4 regions of the Streptomyces sp. NPDC090032 genome follow, and region 1 is predicted to be linked to each of the others. Evidence: riboswitches for the same ligand, from Rfam matches in the RefSeq annotation. Region 1 holds a riboswitch; each other region holds the start of a gene.

The links. A riboswitch is a leader RNA that binds a small molecule or an ion and turns the genes downstream of it on or off. The one in region 1 is predicted to bind cyclic di-AMP.
Positions count from the first base shown of each region.
Region 2: another riboswitch for cyclic di-AMP. It lies ahead of ACIPWY_RS22245 (C40 family peptidase); the one in region 1 lies ahead of ACIPWY_RS02895 (LysM peptidoglycan-binding domain-containing M23 family metallopeptidase).
Region 3: another riboswitch for cyclic di-AMP. It lies ahead of ACIPWY_RS35940 (transglycosylase SLT domain-containing protein); the one in region 1 lies ahead of ACIPWY_RS02895 (LysM peptidoglycan-binding domain-containing M23 family metallopeptidase).
Region 4: another riboswitch for cyclic di-AMP. It lies ahead of ACIPWY_RS09750 (M23 family metallopeptidase); the one in region 1 lies ahead of ACIPWY_RS02895 (LysM peptidoglycan-binding domain-containing M23 family metallopeptidase).

Region 1 covers NZ_JBIVFF010000001.1:664,451-668,908, reverse strand. Annotated here, with positions in the region: gene ACIPWY_RS02905 (TetR/AcrR family transcriptional regulator) at 127-756, shown strand; gene ACIPWY_RS02900 (SGNH/GDSL hydrolase family protein) at 865-1,656, opposite strand; gene ACIPWY_RS02895 (LysM peptidoglycan-binding domain-containing M23 family metallopeptidase) at 1,836-2,654, opposite strand; cyclic di-AMP (ydaO/yuaA leader) riboswitch at 2,659-2,824, opposite strand; gene ACIPWY_RS02890 (tyrosine-protein phosphatase) at 3,249-4,046, shown strand; gene ACIPWY_RS02885 (DUF6126 family protein) at 4,073-4,246, opposite strand; gene ACIPWY_RS02880 (XRE family transcriptional regulator) at 4,243-4,458, opposite strand, start outside.
Region 2 covers NZ_JBIVFF010000008.1:297,693-302,150, forward strand. Annotated here, with positions in the region: gene ACIPWY_RS22230 (hypothetical protein) at 208-567, shown strand; gene ACIPWY_RS22235 (ATP-dependent Clp protease proteolytic subunit) at 743-1,378, shown strand; gene ACIPWY_RS22240 (hypothetical protein) at 1,386-1,694, shown strand; cyclic di-AMP (ydaO/yuaA leader) riboswitch at 2,029-2,230, shown strand; gene ACIPWY_RS22245 (C40 family peptidase) at 2,234-2,707, shown strand; gene ACIPWY_RS22250 (DUF6328 family protein) at 2,837-3,406, shown strand; gene ACIPWY_RS22255 (ATP-binding protein) at 3,428-3,862, opposite strand; gene ACIPWY_RS22260 (helix-turn-helix domain-containing protein) at 4,136-4,458, shown strand, end outside.
Region 3 covers NZ_JBIVFF010000019.1:74,444-78,901, forward strand. Annotated here, with positions in the region: cyclic di-AMP (ydaO/yuaA leader) riboswitch at 1,622-1,814, shown strand; gene ACIPWY_RS35940 (transglycosylase SLT domain-containing protein) at 1,819-2,583, shown strand; gene ACIPWY_RS35945 (MFS transporter) at 2,835-4,244, shown strand; gene ACIPWY_RS35950 (hypothetical protein) at 4,302-4,458, opposite strand, start outside.
Region 4 covers NZ_JBIVFF010000003.1:589,686-594,143, forward strand. Annotated here, with positions in the region: gene ACIPWY_RS09740 (HPr family phosphocarrier protein) at 1-178, shown strand, start outside; gene ACIPWY_RS09745 (GntR family transcriptional regulator) at 372-1,058, opposite strand; gene ACIPWY_RS09750 (M23 family metallopeptidase) at 1,304-2,092, opposite strand; cyclic di-AMP (ydaO/yuaA leader) riboswitch at 2,105-2,261, opposite strand; gene ACIPWY_RS09755 (pitrilysin family protein) at 2,458-3,843, opposite strand; gene ACIPWY_RS09760 (pitrilysin family protein) at 3,840-4,458, opposite strand, start outside.

The DNA of each region.
Region 1 (4,458 bases):
AACGGCCAGTCAGTAAGCGAGACTGTGGCGGGCGCCACAGGGAGCTGTCAAGGGTCGTGCACGAGGCGTTCGCACCGCCTTCGCCGCTCAGCGCCGGACGTCGGCGCCCGTGTGTACTGTTACCGCGTGGCAAGAGTGCGGTTGAGTGTGGCCGAGCGGCGCGAAGAGTTGCTGGGGGCCGCCATCGAGCAGATCGAGGCGCGGGGCGTGGCAGCCGTGCGCATCGCCGACGTGGCCGCAGCGCTCGGGGTGAGCAACGCGCTGGTTCTGTACCACTTCTCGACGAAGGAGAAGCTCGTCGCCGCCGCGTTCGCGCACGCCGCCGAGGGCGACCTGGCGCATCTGCGCAAGCTGCTCGGCAAGCGCACGACGGCGCTGCGCCGGCTGCGCTCGGCCGTGCGGTGGTACGCGCCGACCGGACAGGCCAAGGGCTGGCGGCTGTGGATCGAGGGCTGGTCCGCGGCGCTGCGTGAGCCCGCGCTGCGGGAGGTCACCCGCGACCTGGACAAGCAGTGGAAGGCGGCGCTCACCGAGGTCGTCGCGGAAGGCGTGGCGGCGGGCGAGTTCCGCTGCCCGGACCCGGCGGGCGCCGCGCTGCGCCTGACGGCGCTTCTCGACGGTCTCGCGGTGCAGATGACCGCGTACACGGGGACGGTCTCGCGGGCCCGCATGCAGGAGTGGGTCGACGACGCACTGGCCCGGGAGTTGGGGCTTGAGCGGTCGGACCTGACGGCTACGACGGCGACGTCGGACTGACGCCACCGCGACATCGGGCTCCGACGGGAGCCCGGGGTGACCGCGCGGAAATGACGCGGGGGAGCCGCCCCGCAAAGGCAAGCTCCCCCATCACGCGCCCGGCTGCCGTCAGAGCGGCAGCAGATCCGGCCGCTTCGCCGCCACATGATCGCCGGACGACTCGCCGCGCAGCCGCCGGCCGATCCACGGCACCAGGAACTCCCGCGCCCAGTGGATGTCGTCGCGCCGCACTTCCAGCGTGCCGCGCGGCGGCTGCGCCGGCCACGGCTGGTCCGGGTCCGCCGGCACCTCGACGCCCAGCGCCTGCCCCGCCCGCAGCGCCACCCGCGTGTGCCCCTCGGGCGAGAGGTGCAGCCGGTCGCCGTCCCAAGCACGGCGGTCCTGGACGGTCTTGAGGGACCACAGGTCGAGCACCGGGCAGCCGTAACGGTCGGCGACGGCGCGCACATGCCCGTTGTACGTCGCGATCTTGCCGCGCAGATGCTTGAGGACCGGGACGTCCCGGGTGTCGAAGCCGGTGGTCACCATGACCGTGCCGACGGCGGAGGTCAGCCGGGCCACGGCCTTCTCGAAGCGCTCCGCGACGTCGTCGGGGTCGGTGCCGGGACGGATGATGTCGTTGCCGCCGGCGGCGAAGGTCACCAGGTCCGGGGCGAGTTCGACGGCGCGCGGGAGCTGGTCCTCCACGATCTGGTCGAGAAGCTTGCCGCGCACGGCGAGGTTCGCGTACCGGAAGGAGTGCTCGGGGGTCCGGTCGTCCAGGAGGACGGCGAGACGGTCGGCCCAGCCCACGAAGGCCCCGTCGGGACCGGGGTCCCCGACGCCTTCGGTGAAGCTGTCCCCCACCGCCGCGTAGGACCGAATCGTGCCGCCGCTGAGTGATCTCGATTCGTTTGCCACGACCACACATCTTTCACCCTGCGATGTGACCTACGCGACCGTAGGAAGGGGTTGACGGGTGGTGATATAGCCCACCCGGTCAGTTTCGCGATTTCAGGAATACGACGGAATACGCCGAAGGGGCGGGCCCGCGTCGGACCCGCCCCTTCACGTCACACCTTGACGTCACGTCATCGAGGTCAGAGCGAGACCCCGTGCTCGCGGAGGTACGCGGCCGGGTCCAGGTCCGAGCCGTAGCTCGCAGTGGTGCGGATCTCGAAGTGCAGGTGCGGTCCCGTGACGTTGCCGGTCGCGCCGGAGAGGCCTATCTGCTGGCCCTCGGTCACGGTCTGCCCGGACGAGACGGAGAGGGACGACATGTGGGCGTACTGCGAGAACTTGCCGTCGGCGTGCTGGATGACGACCTCGTTGCCGTACGCGCCGTCGAGGCCGGCCGACACGACGGTGCCCGCGGCGATGGCCTTGATCGAGGTGCCCGTCGGGACCACGAAGTCGACACCGGTGTGGTAGCCGCTGGACCACATGGCGCCCGCGGTCTTGTACGCCGTGCCGATGGAGGCGCCCTGGACGGGCAGCGTGTAGCCGGTGGCGGTCGCCGCCGCGGCCTTGGGCGCGGAGGCCTGCGTGGCGGTGGCCGGGGACTTCGCGGCGGGGGCCGCGGCCTGCTGGCCGATCGTCAGCTTCAGGCCCGGACGGATCACGGACGGGTCACCGCCGATGACCGAGCGGTTGTCGGCGTAGAGCTTCTTCCAGCCGCCGCTGACGTGCTGCGCGTCGGCGATCTTCGAAAGGGTGTCCCCGTCCTTCACGGCGTAGGTCTTGGCCGCGGCAGGAGCGACGGCGGCCTGTGCGACCGAGTGGGCGGCGGGGGTCGCGGCATGGGCGCCGGTGGCACCCATCAGCGGCAGCGCGAGCGCGACGCCGCCCACTCCGGCCACGGCGATCGAGCGCGCGAAACCATGGGACTTGGGACGGCGGTGCTTACCCTTCGCGGGCATGGGGGATTCCTCTCCGTCGCCTGCGAGGTGAGCTGTCGGGTTCGGGCTGGAGCTGCCCGGCCGCGCCCCTTGAGGGCACGGCTTCACCCCGAGCCGCGTCCGGTGTCCCGGAAACGGCGATCCACCTGGGTCCCCCGCCCCTGCCGAGTACGGATCGATGTGCGGATTCCGGGCGGCGGCAGGATTAGGCGGTCCGTCCGGATTGCCCCGAACGTAAGCGAGCGGGGAGCGCGGGGACAAGGCGCGAATCCCCTTGGGCATTCCGGTTCTTGATCCTTGAATGACCCTTTCCGGAAAAATCCGTCACACTCCGTCTATTCATGATCTTTGCAACTGCGATACCTGCGGGAAATCCTCCCGGCCCGGCCGCCACACACGGTCACCGCTATGACTCCGCTCACGTGACGCCCATTATCTGCCCCTATTTCGGGGCGAGTTATTCCATGTAGGGCACTTCACCGCATAATGGCATATTTAGGACATTCGACATGCAATCAGCTGCCGCCCTCTCACACGGTTGCCCCTGGCAGCCATGTCGTATCGTCGAGGGCGCCCGCAGGCGAGCAGCGCCGCGGCCGACCGGGAGGAGCCCCCGTGACGCAGCAGGTCCCGTCCACCGAGCCCGAGTTGGCCGGAGTGCGCAACTTCCGCGATGTGGGTGGTCTCCCGACCGTGGACGGCCGTCGGGTCAAGCAGGGCGTGCTGTTCCGCAGTGGTCACCTCGCGCACGCCACGGACGAGGACGCCGCGTTCCTCTCCTCGCTCGGGCTGCACACGATCTTCGACTTCCGTAACGCCGCCGACCAGCGTCTCGAAGGGCCCGACGTCACGCTGCCCGGCGTGCGGAACGTGAATCTGCCGCTGACCGACCCGGCGGACGGCGCCGAGTTCTGGCAGATGGTGCGCAACGGCCACCTCGACGAGTTGCGCGCCGCCCTGGCCGAAGGCCAGGCCGCGAACCGCATGATCGAGTCGTACCGGGCGATCATCACGGAGCGCACCGCCGAGCACGGCCAGGTCCTGCACGCCATCGCCGAGGACAGCGTGCCCGCACTCATGCACTGCGCGGCCGGCAAGGACCGCGCGGGCCTGTCGATAGCGGTCACGCTCCTGGCCGTGGGTGTGGAGCGCGACGCCATCGAGGCGGACTACCTGGAGTCGAACGCCACGCACCGCCGCTACAAGGTGCACCGCAGCAGCACCTCGAAGGACGCGATGTCCCCCGAGGTCATGGAGCTGCTGAGCCCCCTGTTCGACGCGCGCGCCACGTATCTGGCCGCCGCCTTCGAGCAGGTCGAGCAGACCTGGGGCTCCACCGACCGCTACCTGGAAGAAGGCCTCAAGCTGTCCCCCGCCCAGCGCGACCGGCTGCGCGAACGCCTCCTCGACTGAGGCTCACCGGCCCGCGCGCGGGCGCGTCACCCGCGCGACGCCCCCAGCGTGAACAGCAGATAGATGAAGCCCGCGACGAGATGCCCGGCGAAGACGTAGACGAGCAGGCGCACCCAGATGCCGCGCGGGAGCTTGTCCTCGATGTCACGCCGGGCGGGGTGCCGCTCGGGCTCGGTCACGTCGTTGGGCTCTGCGCTCATCGAGGGCCTCCCTGGGTCCGTTCGCCGCCGCCCGTCGCCGGGCCGAGACACAGCGCGGCGGACGGGCTCTGCAGCAGGGTGTGTACGAAGAGGAGCTCGGCGCCGTCACGGTCGGCGGCGGCGATCCGGTGCGGGGTGAGCGAGTCGAAGTGCGCGCTGTCCCCCGGCGCGAGCGCGTACGCGGTGTCCCCGAGCCGCAGCCGCAGCCGCCC
Region 2 (4,458 bases), on a different contig from region 1:
GCGGCACGGACACGGTGCGTGAGCGCACGGCAACCCGCAGGTGGGACGGCGGGCTCGGCGGGACGGTTCGAGGGCGCCGCCGTTGTCAGTGGCCGCGCGTAGCGTCGACGTGTCAACTGTTCGTGCTGCATGGCTGCTTGCACGGATCCGACGGCGCCCCGCCCGGAACAGCGCCCGCGGCGGGGCCCGTCGGCCTAGGCTCCGCGCATGGAACAGAGCGAGATCATCTTGCGCGCAATCGGCGTCCTGACCGAGACCCAGGAAATGGTGCGCAGGCTCAGCAAGGATGCCGAGCCCGACATCGACACCGAGGACGCCCAGCTCGGGCGCCTGGTGACAGAGGTGTTCCCCTCCATCGAGATCCCGGCGGAATCGAGCGTGGAGGAGGCGGCGGAAGCGACCATCGCGGCGCTGATGCCGGTGACGATCTCCCTGGTGGGCGCGTTCGCGTTCCTTTTCTCCGAGCTGGCCGAGGTGCACGACTCGGGCCGGACCGACATCAAGTCCGCCGACCTCCTGCAACATCTCGCACTGCGCCTGTCCCGGACGGACGACGGCGACCGGTAGCCACGACGCAGGAGTACGTAACAGGGGGCCGCCCACGCGCATCGAGCGCGGGCCGGCCCCCTTTCTCGCGCTCCGCACGCCTCCAGCCTTTTCCGCTCTCCGTACGTCCTGTACATTTTTTACAGAAGCAGCGACCGAGTAGCGACCGCGTGTCGCGCTCAAGGAGGCACGCGCCATGACCCGACCTTCCGCCCGCTATGTCCTGCCCGAGTTCACCGAGCGCACCTCGGCCGGGCACCGCACCCTCGATCCGTACTCCAAGCTCCTGGAGGAGCGGATCGTGTTCCTGGGGACGCCGATCGACGACACCTCCGCGAACGACGTGATGGCACAGTTCATGCACCTCGAGTACACCGCGCCGGACCGGGACATCGCGCTGTACATCAACTCCCCCGGCGGCTCGTTCAGCGCGATGACGGCGATCTACGACACGATCCGGTTCGTCAGCTGTGAGGTCGAAACCGTGTGCCTGGGGCAGGCCGCCTCCGCCGCCGCCGTACTCCTGGCCGCCGGGACGCCGGGGAAGCGGGCCATGCTGCCCGGCGCGCGCGTGGTGATCCAGCAGCCCGGCCTGCCCGAGCCGGCGCAGGGTCAGCCGACCGACCTGGAGATCGAGGCCCGTGAACTGGTGCGCATGCGGGCCCAGCTGGAGGAACTGCTCGCGCGGCACACCGGGCGGAGCCGCGAGCGCATCGGCGCCGACATCGAGCGGGACACGATCCTGCGGGCCCAGGATGCCGTGGAGTACGGGCTCGTGGACCGGGTCATCGAGAACCGCAAGACGTCCGGTTCCGCTCCCGGCGCCCGGTGAACCGCCGATGCTGCCGCCCGAGCTGCCGCCGCTGCCCGCACTGACCCGCGCCGAGTGCGAACTCCTCGACCGCTACCTGGAGGTGGTCGACCTGCTCGGCAGGATCAACCCGGCCAGGAGCGACCACACGTACGGCGGACTACGGGCCGCGCAAGCGCTCGTCAGCAAGGCGACGGCGCTCAGGGACGCCCTGACGCTCATGCATCAGCGGGGCGAGAGCGAGGTCCACGCGACGACGCTGGCTCGGGCTTTGCGGGTCCTGGACGGAGAAAGAAGGACACAACGCGTCACAGTGCCGCCGGAGACGGTCAATTGACGGTGCATTAGGGACCGGGGCGGTCGATTCGATGCGAACTGTCCGGGCCGGGGCCGAAACGGACCAGAAGAGGTACCCACATACGGAGTAGCCGGCACTCGCACATGCGAACCGGAAAAGTTGCGCGGAACGCGTACGCGGAGTGCGGAATTTCGCCTTCCGCTGCTGGTGCGGGCGTCGTTGGGACCCCCGCTCCGAGGTCGCAAGGAGTGCTGTCCACCCGAACAGATCAGTCGTGAGGACACTCACACAAGGCCGATTCGACCCTGCGTTCGCGGCGTTCGTGCGTGAAGATCCCTTCCGACGACAAGCCCCCGCCGCCGCGGCGGGGCGGTCCGTGCGGACGCCGAGTCCTGCCGCCGTACGGATGCCAGGTCGACAGAAGTGGATCGGCAGGAGTGGAGGACCCGAGCACGACGGGCCGCCGGAGCTGTTTTCCGGGCCGGTCCTTGGGGTGAAGCCGCACTTCGCGGCCGGGCAACTTCGCCAGCCCGAATCCGACAGGTCATCCTTCACAGGCGGCTGACGAAGGGTTGCGCATGACTGCGCTCAATCGTGTCCCGTCGCTGCTGACCCGGGCCGGCACCGCCTCGGCCCTCACGCTCGCCGTAACAGGTGGCAGCCTGCTGGTTCCCGGAGCCGCGCCCCAAGCGGAAGCCGCGCCACCGGCGACCAAGGCCCTCCAGATCGCGGCCTCCAAGAAAGGAAGCCCCTACCAGTGGGGGGCCTCAGGTCCCCACAGGTTCGACTGTTCGGGCCTGACCCGCTACTCGTTCAAGCGTGTGGGCAAAAAACTGCCCCGCACCGCCGCCCAGCAGTACAACAAGACCCGTCATGTCTCCGCGTCCCATCGCCAACGCGGTGACCTGGTCTTCTTCCACGCGGGCCGCGGCATCTACCACGTCGGCATCTACGCCGGGAAGGGAAGGATCTGGCACTCGCCGCAGACCGGTGCCGTGGTGCGACTGGAGAGGATCTGGACGAAGAGCGTCTGGTACGGGCGCGTGCGCTAGGTCGTGTCCGCAACGACCTAGGCGCCGCCTGACGGGTCCCCAGGGTCCTGGGGGACCCGTCAGGCGGCGCAGGGTGCACGCGCCCGCCCCGTCCGCCTTGGAACCGCGCGATGGGGTACTCGTGGTCGTATGGACGAGGACCGACCCGCAGGCGGCGAGGACGCCCGACGCGCCACGGGCCCGTCGAGCGGAGCTCAGGACCGGCCTCAGGACCGCCACGAGACGCGGCTGGAGCGCGCGGACCGGAACTTCGGCGAGCTGCTGCAGGAGCTGCGAGTCACCCAGACGGGCGTGCAGATCCTGTTCGCGTTCCTGCTGACGCTCGCGTTCACACCGAGGTTCCCGTCGCTCGACGGCGTGCAGCGCGCGACCTACATCGCGACCCTGCTGCTCGCGGTGCTCGCCGCCGCGCTCTTCACGGCGCCCGCGGCACTGCACCGCGCGCTGTTCCGGCAGGGCGCCAAGCCGGAGATCGTGCAGATGTCCTCGCGGCTCGCCTCGGCCGGCCTGAGCGTGCTGATGCTCGCCCTGGCCGGGTCCGTGCTGCTCGTCGTGGACGTCACCGCGGGGCGCGCGGCGGGCATCGCGGCGGGGGCGTGCACTTTTGCGGTCTGTGCTGGTCTGTGGGGCGTACTGCCGCGCCTCGTGCGGCGCTCGCTCACGCGGGCACAGGAGGGGACGGACGCCCCGTCCCCGTAGCCGTCTCGCACCCGCCGCCCTTCACGCCTGCGGGACGGGGACCGTCCACGGCAGGGCGATCCATACCGTCTTGCCGCCTTCGGGGGTGGGCCGGACCGACAGGCTTCCGCCGCACTCCGCGGTCAGCCAGCGGATGATCACCATGCCGCGCCCGTTGTCCTGCTGGACGGCGGCCGGCAGCCGCTTCGGGTAGCGCGGGTGGCTGTCCGTGACGCCGATGCGCAGTTGTTCGTCGCGCGCCAGATGCACGTCGACGGTGAAGACCGGTGACTGCCCGCGGGTGTGCATCACCGCGTTCGTGGCGAGTTCGGAGACGATGAGCCGAACGGTGTCGGCTGTTTCCGCGTCGCGCGGCATACCCCATTCGGCGAGTACGTCGCAGACATATGCGCGGGCCGAGGAGACCGAGGCAGGATCGCTCGGCAGAGTGACGGATGCTTCCTGGTGATCTGCCATGGCGACGTCGTCCCTTTTTTCGCCGGGGCCTGAATCCGACACATGGCGGATGACTCGAGGCGACCCCCGGACTGGTGCTTCGCGCCAGAGTGCCACTCCCGCTCGGCCCATGGAGCCAATCCCCCGGGATATGCATATATCTGTCGCTCGAAGCGGTGAACTCTGCGTCGGTGGGCCGCATTTGGGCGTACATCGCCGGCTTCCTCTACCGTCGGCTCAGAACAACGATCCACCGGGCCGGAAGGAGCCGGGCCGCAGGTCCAAGGAGACGGAATGAAACACGGTCCGGCGGTGCGCCGCCGCAGGCTCGGCGCGGAGCTGCGCGCGCTGCGTGCGCGCGCGCAGCTCACCAGTGGTGAGGCGGCCCGGCTCGTCGGCTGGCACCAGTCGAAGGTGAGCCGTATCGAGACCGGGCGCAGCGGCGTGAAAGCGTCGGACGTACGCCTCCTGCTCGATGCCTTCGAGGTCTCGGACCCCGGCATACGGGACCTGCTGGTCGCGCTGGCCGGGTCGGGGGACGACGGCGGCCAGCACTGGTGGCACGCCTACCGGGGTCTTCTGCCGCCCGCCTACCGGGACTTCATCAGCCTGGAGTC
Region 3 (4,458 bases), on a different contig from region 1:
GGCGTCACGGCTTCAACTGCAGCTTCTGCGCGGCGTCGGTCATCTCCTCCAGCAGCGCCTCGATGATGGTGGCGTGCCGGGAGCCGGACAGCAACAGCCGCTGGGTCCCAAGCTTTTGCGCCCACTCGACTTTCTCCGCGCACGCGGCAGGTCGAGCCGAGGGTCAGCTCCACGTCTTGCGGGTCGCGCCCCGCCGCCCGCGCCTCCTCGCGCACCAGGGTGATGGCGGCCTCCAGTTCCCCCGGCCAGGCCGAGCGCCTGGAACCCGTCACCGCGCCGCCCGGCGCGGCGGGCCGCGGCAGCCGAGTGGCCGCCGATGTGCAGCGGCACCCCGGAGGCTCGCTGCCGGTCGCGGTGTCGCCGCACACCTCGGCGAGGTGGTTGCCCACCAGGTGGAAGGTGCGGTCGAAGACGGTCAACTGGTCGAGTGTCCTTGCCAGTTCCTGCGGGCCGGTCCGCTCCCGCCCCACGGTGCCGTCCGGCTTGTGCACGATGAGTCGAGTCGCCCGTCGGTGGTGACAACGTCCACAAGAAGCAACGGACCCCTGCTGTCGATGGCGAGCGCGTAGGTCTCCACCAGGCGGCGCAGGGCAAGGAGGTCGTTCATCGACTCACCGCTGCCACGCTGCCAGCCGGCGGGAGACGAGTATGGGCCGGAGGCAGGACGACGGCCATGGCGCTTTCCCGATGGGTGGGATTGCGCGGCCGTACGCCCTGGCAGGTTCGGCGGCGCACCTTCGGCCAGGCGCTGTTGGCGCGCGTGGTGACACGGATGGGGACCCGGCCCGCTCCGACTGCCGGCGAGAGGGTGAACGTAGTGCCTTTCGAGAGCAGGCCGTCCGGGAAGAGCGGGACGTCAAGCCGGCCGCTGAGCACGGCGACGAGGAACGCCATGAGTGAGCCCGCCGGGACGGTTTGCCAAAAGACGTACTCGCCGTAGTCGCTCACCACGTTGGGGAACAGGTCCCGGGCAAGGCGGGGGACGAACCGCCCCCGCTCCCCGTTGCGTTCGAGTTGTCGCAGAAAGAGCCGGGCCCACACCGTCTCGAATTGACGCCCCGTCACTGTCGATATCCACCTCGATCTCGATCTCGACGGAACTGCCATGACCCGGATTCGACGCGACCTTCACTTTCGGGATCGGTGATCGGCGAGGAATCGCCATGTGCCGTCCCGCCCACGCTCCCGTGCCAACAAACAGGGCCTCCTGCGAAGGAAGGGCCGGGCACGGACAGTCCGACATTGATGGATTTATGTCCGTTTCGATACGCAATGCCCCCTCGGCGATATGTCCGTGTTTGCACATGAAACATACTTCTTGGCATGATTAACGACTTATACCAAGACTGGCCGAATTATGAGTTATTCACATGAAACGTCATGCTACGACACCCTCTTCGAGTCGCATTCCAACCTGCTTCCCATTCAGTGAAATGGGTCACGCCTACGGCTTTGGCCCCCAAGAACAGCCGAGCGCACTTCCGTTCTGCGCAAAGAGAGTTGAGCTTTTCGATCAAAGGAAGCTCGGGGTTCCGGTCGCTGGAAAGCAGACTCCTCGCATTCCAAATTCAAATTTTGGTCTTGTTCCCTCCGAGCTTTCTCGCTTAACGTCACGGTCAATCCGGACGGAACGCCGAATCCTGCCGCTGTCCGGAAGCACCCACTCACTCACACGCTCACGGCAGGAGCGGGGAACCCAGTTATGCCGCCGATCCGGATTCCGGAACGGCTCGGGGTGAAGTCGCATTCACAGTGCGGCCGGACATCTCCCGTCCGAACCCGACAGCTCACCTCGTAGGCGACGGAGAGGAATTCGTCATGCCTGCAAAGGGAAAGCACCGCCGCGCCAAGTCCAGCTCGCTCACCCGGGGCCTCGCCGCCGCAGGCACGGGCGGGGCTGTGCTCGTTCTCCCGCTGCTCGGCGCGACCGCCGCCAGCGCGGCGCAGGCCGACACGGCCGCCAAGCCCGCCGCGGCCTCGACGACCTACGTCGTCGTCGCGGGAGACTCCCTCTCCAAGATCGCCCGAGACCACTCGGTGAGCGGCGGGTGGAAGAAGCTGTACGACGACAACCGCAGCGTCCTCGGCGACGACCCGAAGCTGATCCACCCCGGCGTCAAGCTCACCCTCGGTAAGAAGGGCCCGGCCGAGTCCACGCAGAAGCCGGCCGCCACCAGGGCGTCCGCCGAGCGGGCGGACCGCTCCGAGCGCACGACCAAGCTCACCGCCGAGCCCGCCGTTGCCCCGGCGAAGAAGACGTACACCAACGACCTCGACGGCTGGATCAAGGAGTCGCTGGACATCATGGCCCAGCACGGCATCCCCGGCTCCTACGAGGGCATCCACCGCAACGTCATGCGTGAGTCCTCCGGCAACCCGCTGGCGATCAACAACTGGGACTCCAACGCTGCCGCCGGAACCCCGTCCAAGGGACTCCTGCAGGTCATCGCCCCCACGTTCGCCACCTACCACGTGCCCGGCACCTCGATGGACAGCTTCGACCCGGTCGCCAACATCACCGCCGCCTGCAACTACGCGGCCGCCCGGTACGGCTCGATCGACAACGTGAACGGCCCGTACTAGACCGCATCCCACCTCGTCCGAGTCTCCTGACGGACACAGCAGGGCGAGGCGAGGCCACCTTTGCACGAGATCCCGTCCGATCTGACCCATCGGACGGGATCTTGGCGTTTGCGGGTCCTGCTGGGGGCGGTATCCGAACGGGACGCAGCGGACGTCCCTCATCGCCCTGCCGGACGCCGCGGTTCAGCATGCGAACGACACGGCCGTGGGCTGCCGAGAGCGGCGTGTTCCTGAAATAGCGTGTCGCCATGATGCGTAGCGGTGGTCCTCAGGACTGTGGACCGGACAGGTCTGCGGCTTCGGGCCGGCCTCTGGCCCCGCTGCTCGCGGTCTGCGCGGGCTACTTCATGGTCATCCTGGACGTGACCGTCATCAACGTCGCCGTTCCTGTGATGGGGCGGGACCTGTCGACCTCGCTGACCGGGATCCAGTGGATCACCAACAGCTACACCCTGGTCTTCGCCGGCCTGCTGCTCACCGGCGGCGCGCTCGGGGACCGGCTGGGCAACCGCCGGATCTTCTGCATCGGGGTAGCGGTGTTCACCGTCGCCTCGGCGGGCTGCGGGCTGGCCCCGAGCACCGGGACCCTGGTCGCCGCCCGGCTGCTGGAAGGACTCGGTGCGGCACTGATCGTGCCCCCCTCCCTCGCTCTTCTCCAGCAGGCGTACCCCTCACCCGCCGAGCGTTCCCGGGCCTTCGGCCTGTGGGGCTCCATGGCAGGCATCGCCGCCTCCGCCGGCCCCCTCCTGGGCGGGCTCCTGGTCACGACCGTGGGCTGGCGCTGGGTGTTCTTCATCAACCTTCCCGTCGGATGCGCCTGCCTGCTGCTCACGCTGCGCCGCGTGCCCGCTTCGGCCCGGCGGACGGACCGCCCCGTGGACTGGCCGGCCCAGTGCGCGATCATCGCGACGGTGGCCCTGCTGACCGCCGTACTCAACGAGGCCGGACGACGTGGTTGGACGGACCCACTGATCCTGATCGGGGCCGGCCTGTGCGTGCTGGCAGCCGCCGCGTTCGTCCTGCGCGAGCACATGGCCCGCACCCCCGTGCTGCCCCTGCGTCTGCTGCGCTCCCGCCAGATGAGTGGGGCGGCGACCATCGGCATGCTGTTCAACTTCGCCTTCTACGGCATGATCTTCACCGCCAGCCTGTACTTCCAGCATCAGCGCGGCCTGACCGCGCTGCGCACCGGGCTCGCCCTCTTCCCGGCGGTGGCGATGACGATGTTCGCCTCCGTCCTGTCCGGGCGACTGGCACCCCGTACGGGACACCGCCCGCTCGTGGTCACCGGCATGCTCCTCGGAGCAGCAGGCCTGGCCGGCTGGGCCGCGGCCGGACCGAACCCGGGCTACGCACTGCTCGTGGCGCCGATGATGGCGGCCGGCTTCGGGACGTCCTTCGCCCTCACCGGGTCAACCACCACCGTGATGGCAGCCACCCCGGACAAGTTCTCCGGCACCGCCTCCGCCCTGTTCAACACCACCCGTCAGGTTGGCAGTGCCGCAGGCGTCGCGCTGGGAGGCTCCCTGCTGGCCGGCACCGGCAGCTTCACCACAGGGTTGCGCACCAGCATGGCCATCGGTGCGGCCGCATACCTGACGGCCGCCGCCCTTGCGCTCTTCTGCATCCCGCGGAGGGCACCCCGCCACGCCACCGGCTGAACGGCCGGCGAGCCGAGGCAGGGCAGGCACGTCAGTCAAGGGATCAGCCCTCTCCCGCTACTTCTTGACGCGGTGCAACTGGATCTCTCGGTTCACGAAGAGGTGCACGAAGCCGCAACGCCAGCAGATCAGCCCCGTCGCTGTCTCATCGGCCCAGGCCAGATTGAACATCTCCCCGCCGGTGCTGTTGAGCTTGACGCCTCGCTCACGGAAG
Region 4 (4,458 bases), on a different contig from region 1:
CGCCAAGGCCGACGGCAACCCGGTCAACGCCGCCTCCATGCTCGCGGTGCTCGGCCTGGGCGCCGGCGGCGGCGAGGAGATCGTCCTGGCCTCCGACACCGAGGGTGCGGACGCCGCGCTCGACCGCCTGGCCAAGCTGGTCTCGGAAGGGCTCGAGGAGCTTCCCGAGACCGTCTAGTCAGGGTCCCTGCACCGGGTCTCTCGATTCTTCCGGGCCGCCTCCTGCCCACAGAAGACGGCGCCACATAAAGGGTCTGTTCGGATTTTCCGAGCAGACCCTTTTGCTTTCCGAGGTTCTGTTCTCAGAATTCCGGGGCAGCGGAAATAGGACCCCTCGAAATTGGCCGTCCTCTTTGTATACGGCGCCCCTGTTAATGCTGAAGCCCCACTGTGTTGACGGGATGTTGCGAAGTCCTCACACGGTCACCCGGGCGGGGGGCGCGCAGGCGGTGAGCGGCCGCGGCGCGCTCCGTGTGCTGCGCCGTGAGCGACCGCGCGCGCTCCACGTCACCGCGCGCCACGGCGTCGACGATCGCTCCGTGTTCGGCCCAGGACTCGGCCGGCTGCGCGGGCTGCTCGACGGTGTACATCCACGCGATCTTGTGGCGGAGCTGGGTGAGCATCGCCGTCAGCCCCGGACTGCCGGACGCCTGTGCCAGCGTCTCGTGGAACCAGCTGCCCAGCGAGCGCAGATCCTCGCTCCGGCCCTGCCGGGAGCGCTCCTGGCCCAGCCTGACCAGGCCCCGCAGGACCTTCAGATGCGCCTCGGTGCGGCGCTGCGCGGCACGCGCCGCGGCGAGCGGTTCGAGGAGCATCCGGATCTCCAGCTGGTCCGCCGCCTCCTGCGTGGTGGGTTCGGCGACGCACGCGCCCGCGTGCCTGCGGGTGACGACGAAGCCCTCGGCCTCCAGGGTCCGCAGCGCCTCGCGCACGGGGACGCGCGAGACGCCGTAGCGGCGGGCGAGCACCTCCTCGGTGAGTCTGCCGCCGCGCTCGTAGACACCGGAGACGATGTCGTCGCGGATCGCCGTGCATACCGAGTGCGCCGGAATACGCATGACCCGACCTCCGCCTTAATCCCCGCGAAACGCGGTCGATAGTCGCTCGTACAGCACGATTGACGTCTGTTCAGCTCGCTTGTTCAGCGACTCTATTCCAGGGGACGTGAATTTCCGACGTCAGGCCGCAATCCATGGATATTTTTTGGACAGCGCCACGGGGAACGAGCGGGCCGCGAACGACGAAAGCCCCGGCTCACTGAGCCGGGGCTTTCGGTGCGTTTTCGCGAGGTACGCGGCGAAGGTCAGACGTTCACGCCGTGCGAGCGCAGGTACGCGACGGGGTCGATGTCCGAGCCGTACTCGGGGCTGGTGCGCGCCTCGAAGTGGAGGTGCGGGCCCGTGACGTTGCCGGTCGCTCCCGAGAGGCCTATCTGCCGGCCCGGAGTGACCGTCTGGCCGACGGAGACACCGATGGACGACAGGTGGCCGTACTGCGTGTACGTGCCGTCGTTCATCTTGATGACGATGTTGTTGCCGTAGGCGCCGCCCCAGCCGGCCTCCACGACCGTGCCCGCGCCCACGGCGTGGACCGAGGTGCCGCTGGCGGCGTGGAAGTCGATGCCGGTGTGGCTGCCGGAGGACCACAGGCCGCTGCTGGCCTTGTACGCGGTGGACACGTACGAGCCGGTGACCGGCAGGACGAAGGCGTTCAGGCGCTTGCGCTCGGCCGCACGGGCGGCACGCTCCTTGGCCTCGCGCTCGGCCTTGGCCTTGGCGACGGCCTTGCGCCGCTCCTCCTCGGCCTTCTTCTTGGCCGCGGCCTCGGCCTTCCTCTTCGCGGCGGCCTCGTCGGCGGCCTGCTGCTGGGCGGCGGCCTGCGCGTCGATCTGCTCCGCGAGGGAGTCACCGATGGAGATGGCCTTGGTCAGGCCGGTCTGCTCCAGAGCCGCGTCGTCGGCGGCGAGGGCGGGGGCGGCGAGGCCTCCGAGGACACCGGTCGTGGTGAGCGCGGCGACGCCGGCGACCTGCGCCGTGGTGCGCGTGAGACGGCTAGGGCGACGGTGCTTCCCGGTGGCACGGGTGAACGCCATGGGGTGGCTGATCCTTTCCTTCCTTCTCGCCTACCGGGTTAGCTGACGGGTTCGGAGCAGGAAGGTCTCCTACGGACCCCCTTCAGGGAAGGGCGTCCGATTCACCCCAGGGACGGTGGGTCCCCGGCTCCCCCGGCTCGCGCCTTGGGGGACTCGGCGATGACTGTCCGGTGCCACGGGCGCGGCGTACATCTGGCGGACAGCCGGACCGACGCTAAGCGGGGCAACTTTCAATCAACAAACGGAACCGGGCTTTTGTAGCGCATGCCACAGGGCAGACAGGCAACCACCGGTTCAAATCAGACATACAGGGGCCCCGGTGGTCATCTCGCCCACCGGGGCCCCTCGTTGCACACCGGTCACGGTCAGCCCGTGACGACGGTCACCTCGCCGATGCCGAGGGCCCTGACGGGCTCCTCGATCTGCGCGGCGTCACCGACGAGCACCGTCACCAGACGGTCCGTCGGGAAGGCGTTCACGACGGCCGCGGTGGCCTCCACGGTGCCCGTCGCGGCGAGCCGCCGGTACACCTCCGCCTGGAAGTCGTCCGGCAGGTGCTGCTCGACCTGGTCGGCCAGCGTCCCCGCGACGGCCGCGGCGGTCTCGAACTTGAGCGGGGCGACGCCCACCAAGTTCTGTACGGCCACGTCCCGTTCGGCGTCGGTGAGGCCCTCGGCGGCGAGGGTGCGCAGCACCTTCCAGAGGTCGTCGAGCGCCGGACCCGTGTTCGGGGTGTCCACGGAGCCGCTGATGGCGAGCATCGCGACGCCCGTGCCGTCCGGCGCCGACCGCAGCACCTGGGCGAACGCCCGCACGCCGTAGGTGTATCCCTTCTCCTCGCGCAGGACGCGGTCCAGGCGGGAGGTGAGAGTGCCGCCCAGGCAGTACGTGCCGAGCACCTGCGCGGGCCACACCCGGTCGTGCTTGTCCGCGCCGACGCGGCCGATCAGGATCTGCGTCTGCACCGCGCCCGGCCGGTCGACGATGACGACCCGGCCGGTGTCGTCGGCCGTCACGGGCGGCACGGGGCGCGGCTCCGCCGTGTTCCCCGTCCAGGCGCCCAGCGTGTCCGCCAGGAGCGCGTCGAGGTCGAGGCCCGTGAGGTCGCCCACGACGACCGCGGTGGCCGTGGCGGGACGCACGTGCCGGTCGTAGAAGGCGCGTACGGCCGCCGTGTCGATGGCCGCGACCGTCTCCTCGGTGCCCTGGCGCGGGCGGGACATGCGCGCGGTGGCCGGGAAGAGCTGCTTCGACAGCTCCTTGGCGGCGCGGCGGCCCGGGTTCGCCGTCTCGTGCGGGATCTCGTCGAGGCGGTTGCGCACGAGGCGTTCGATCTCACTGTCCGCGAACGCGGGCGACCTGAGGGCGTCGGCGAGCAGGCCGAGCGCCTTCGGCAGGCGGGAGACGGGCACCTCCAGGGAGACCCGTACTCCGGGGTGGTCGGCGTGCGCGTCGAACGTCGCGCCGCAGCGCTCCAGCTCGGCGGCGAACTCCTCGGCGGCGAGCTTGTCGGTGCCTTCGGAGAAGGCCCTCGCCATGATGGTGGCGACGCCGTCGAGCCCGGCCGGCTCGGCCTCCAGGGGCGCTTCGAGGTTGATCTCGACCGCGACGACCTGCTGGCCCGGGCGGTGGCAGCGCAGCACCGTCAGGCCGTTGTCGAGGGTGCTTCGCTGGGGCGCGGGGAAGGCCCACGGCCGGGCCGTGCCGGCCTGGGGCTGCGGGTGGAAGTCCATGGTCGCGAGCTCGGTCACTTGCCGGCCTCCTTGTCTGCGGTCTCGTTGACGGTCTCGCTCGTCGTCTCGGCGGCCGTTTCACCGGCCGTCTCGTCGCCCTCTTCGGAGTCCGTCGGCTCGTAGACGAGCACCGCGCGGTTGTCGGGGCGCAGATGGGCCTTGGCCACCTCCTGGACCTCCTCGGCGGTGACGTCGAGGACGCGCTGGACGGCGGTCAGAGCGAGCTGCGGGTCGCCGAACAGGACGGCGAACCTGCACAGTTCGTCGGCGCGGCCCGCGACCGTGCCGAGCCGGTCGAGCCACTCGCGCTCCAACTGGGCCTGGGCGCGCTCCATTTCCTCCGGAGTGGGCCCGTCGGCGGCGAACCGTGCGAGCTCCTCGTCGACGGCCTTCTCGATGACAGGGACCTCGACGTCGCCGGACGTCTTCACGTCCAGCCACCCCACGGAGGGCGCCCCCGCGAGCCGCAGGAGTCCGAACCCGGCGGCGACGGCGGTCCGGTCACGGCGGACGAGGCGGTTGTAGATCCGGGACGACTCGCCGCCGCCGAGGACCGTCAGGGCCAGGTCGGCCGCGTCGCACGCACGCGTGCCGTCCTGCGGCAGACGGTAGGCGGCCATCAGCGCGCGGGCC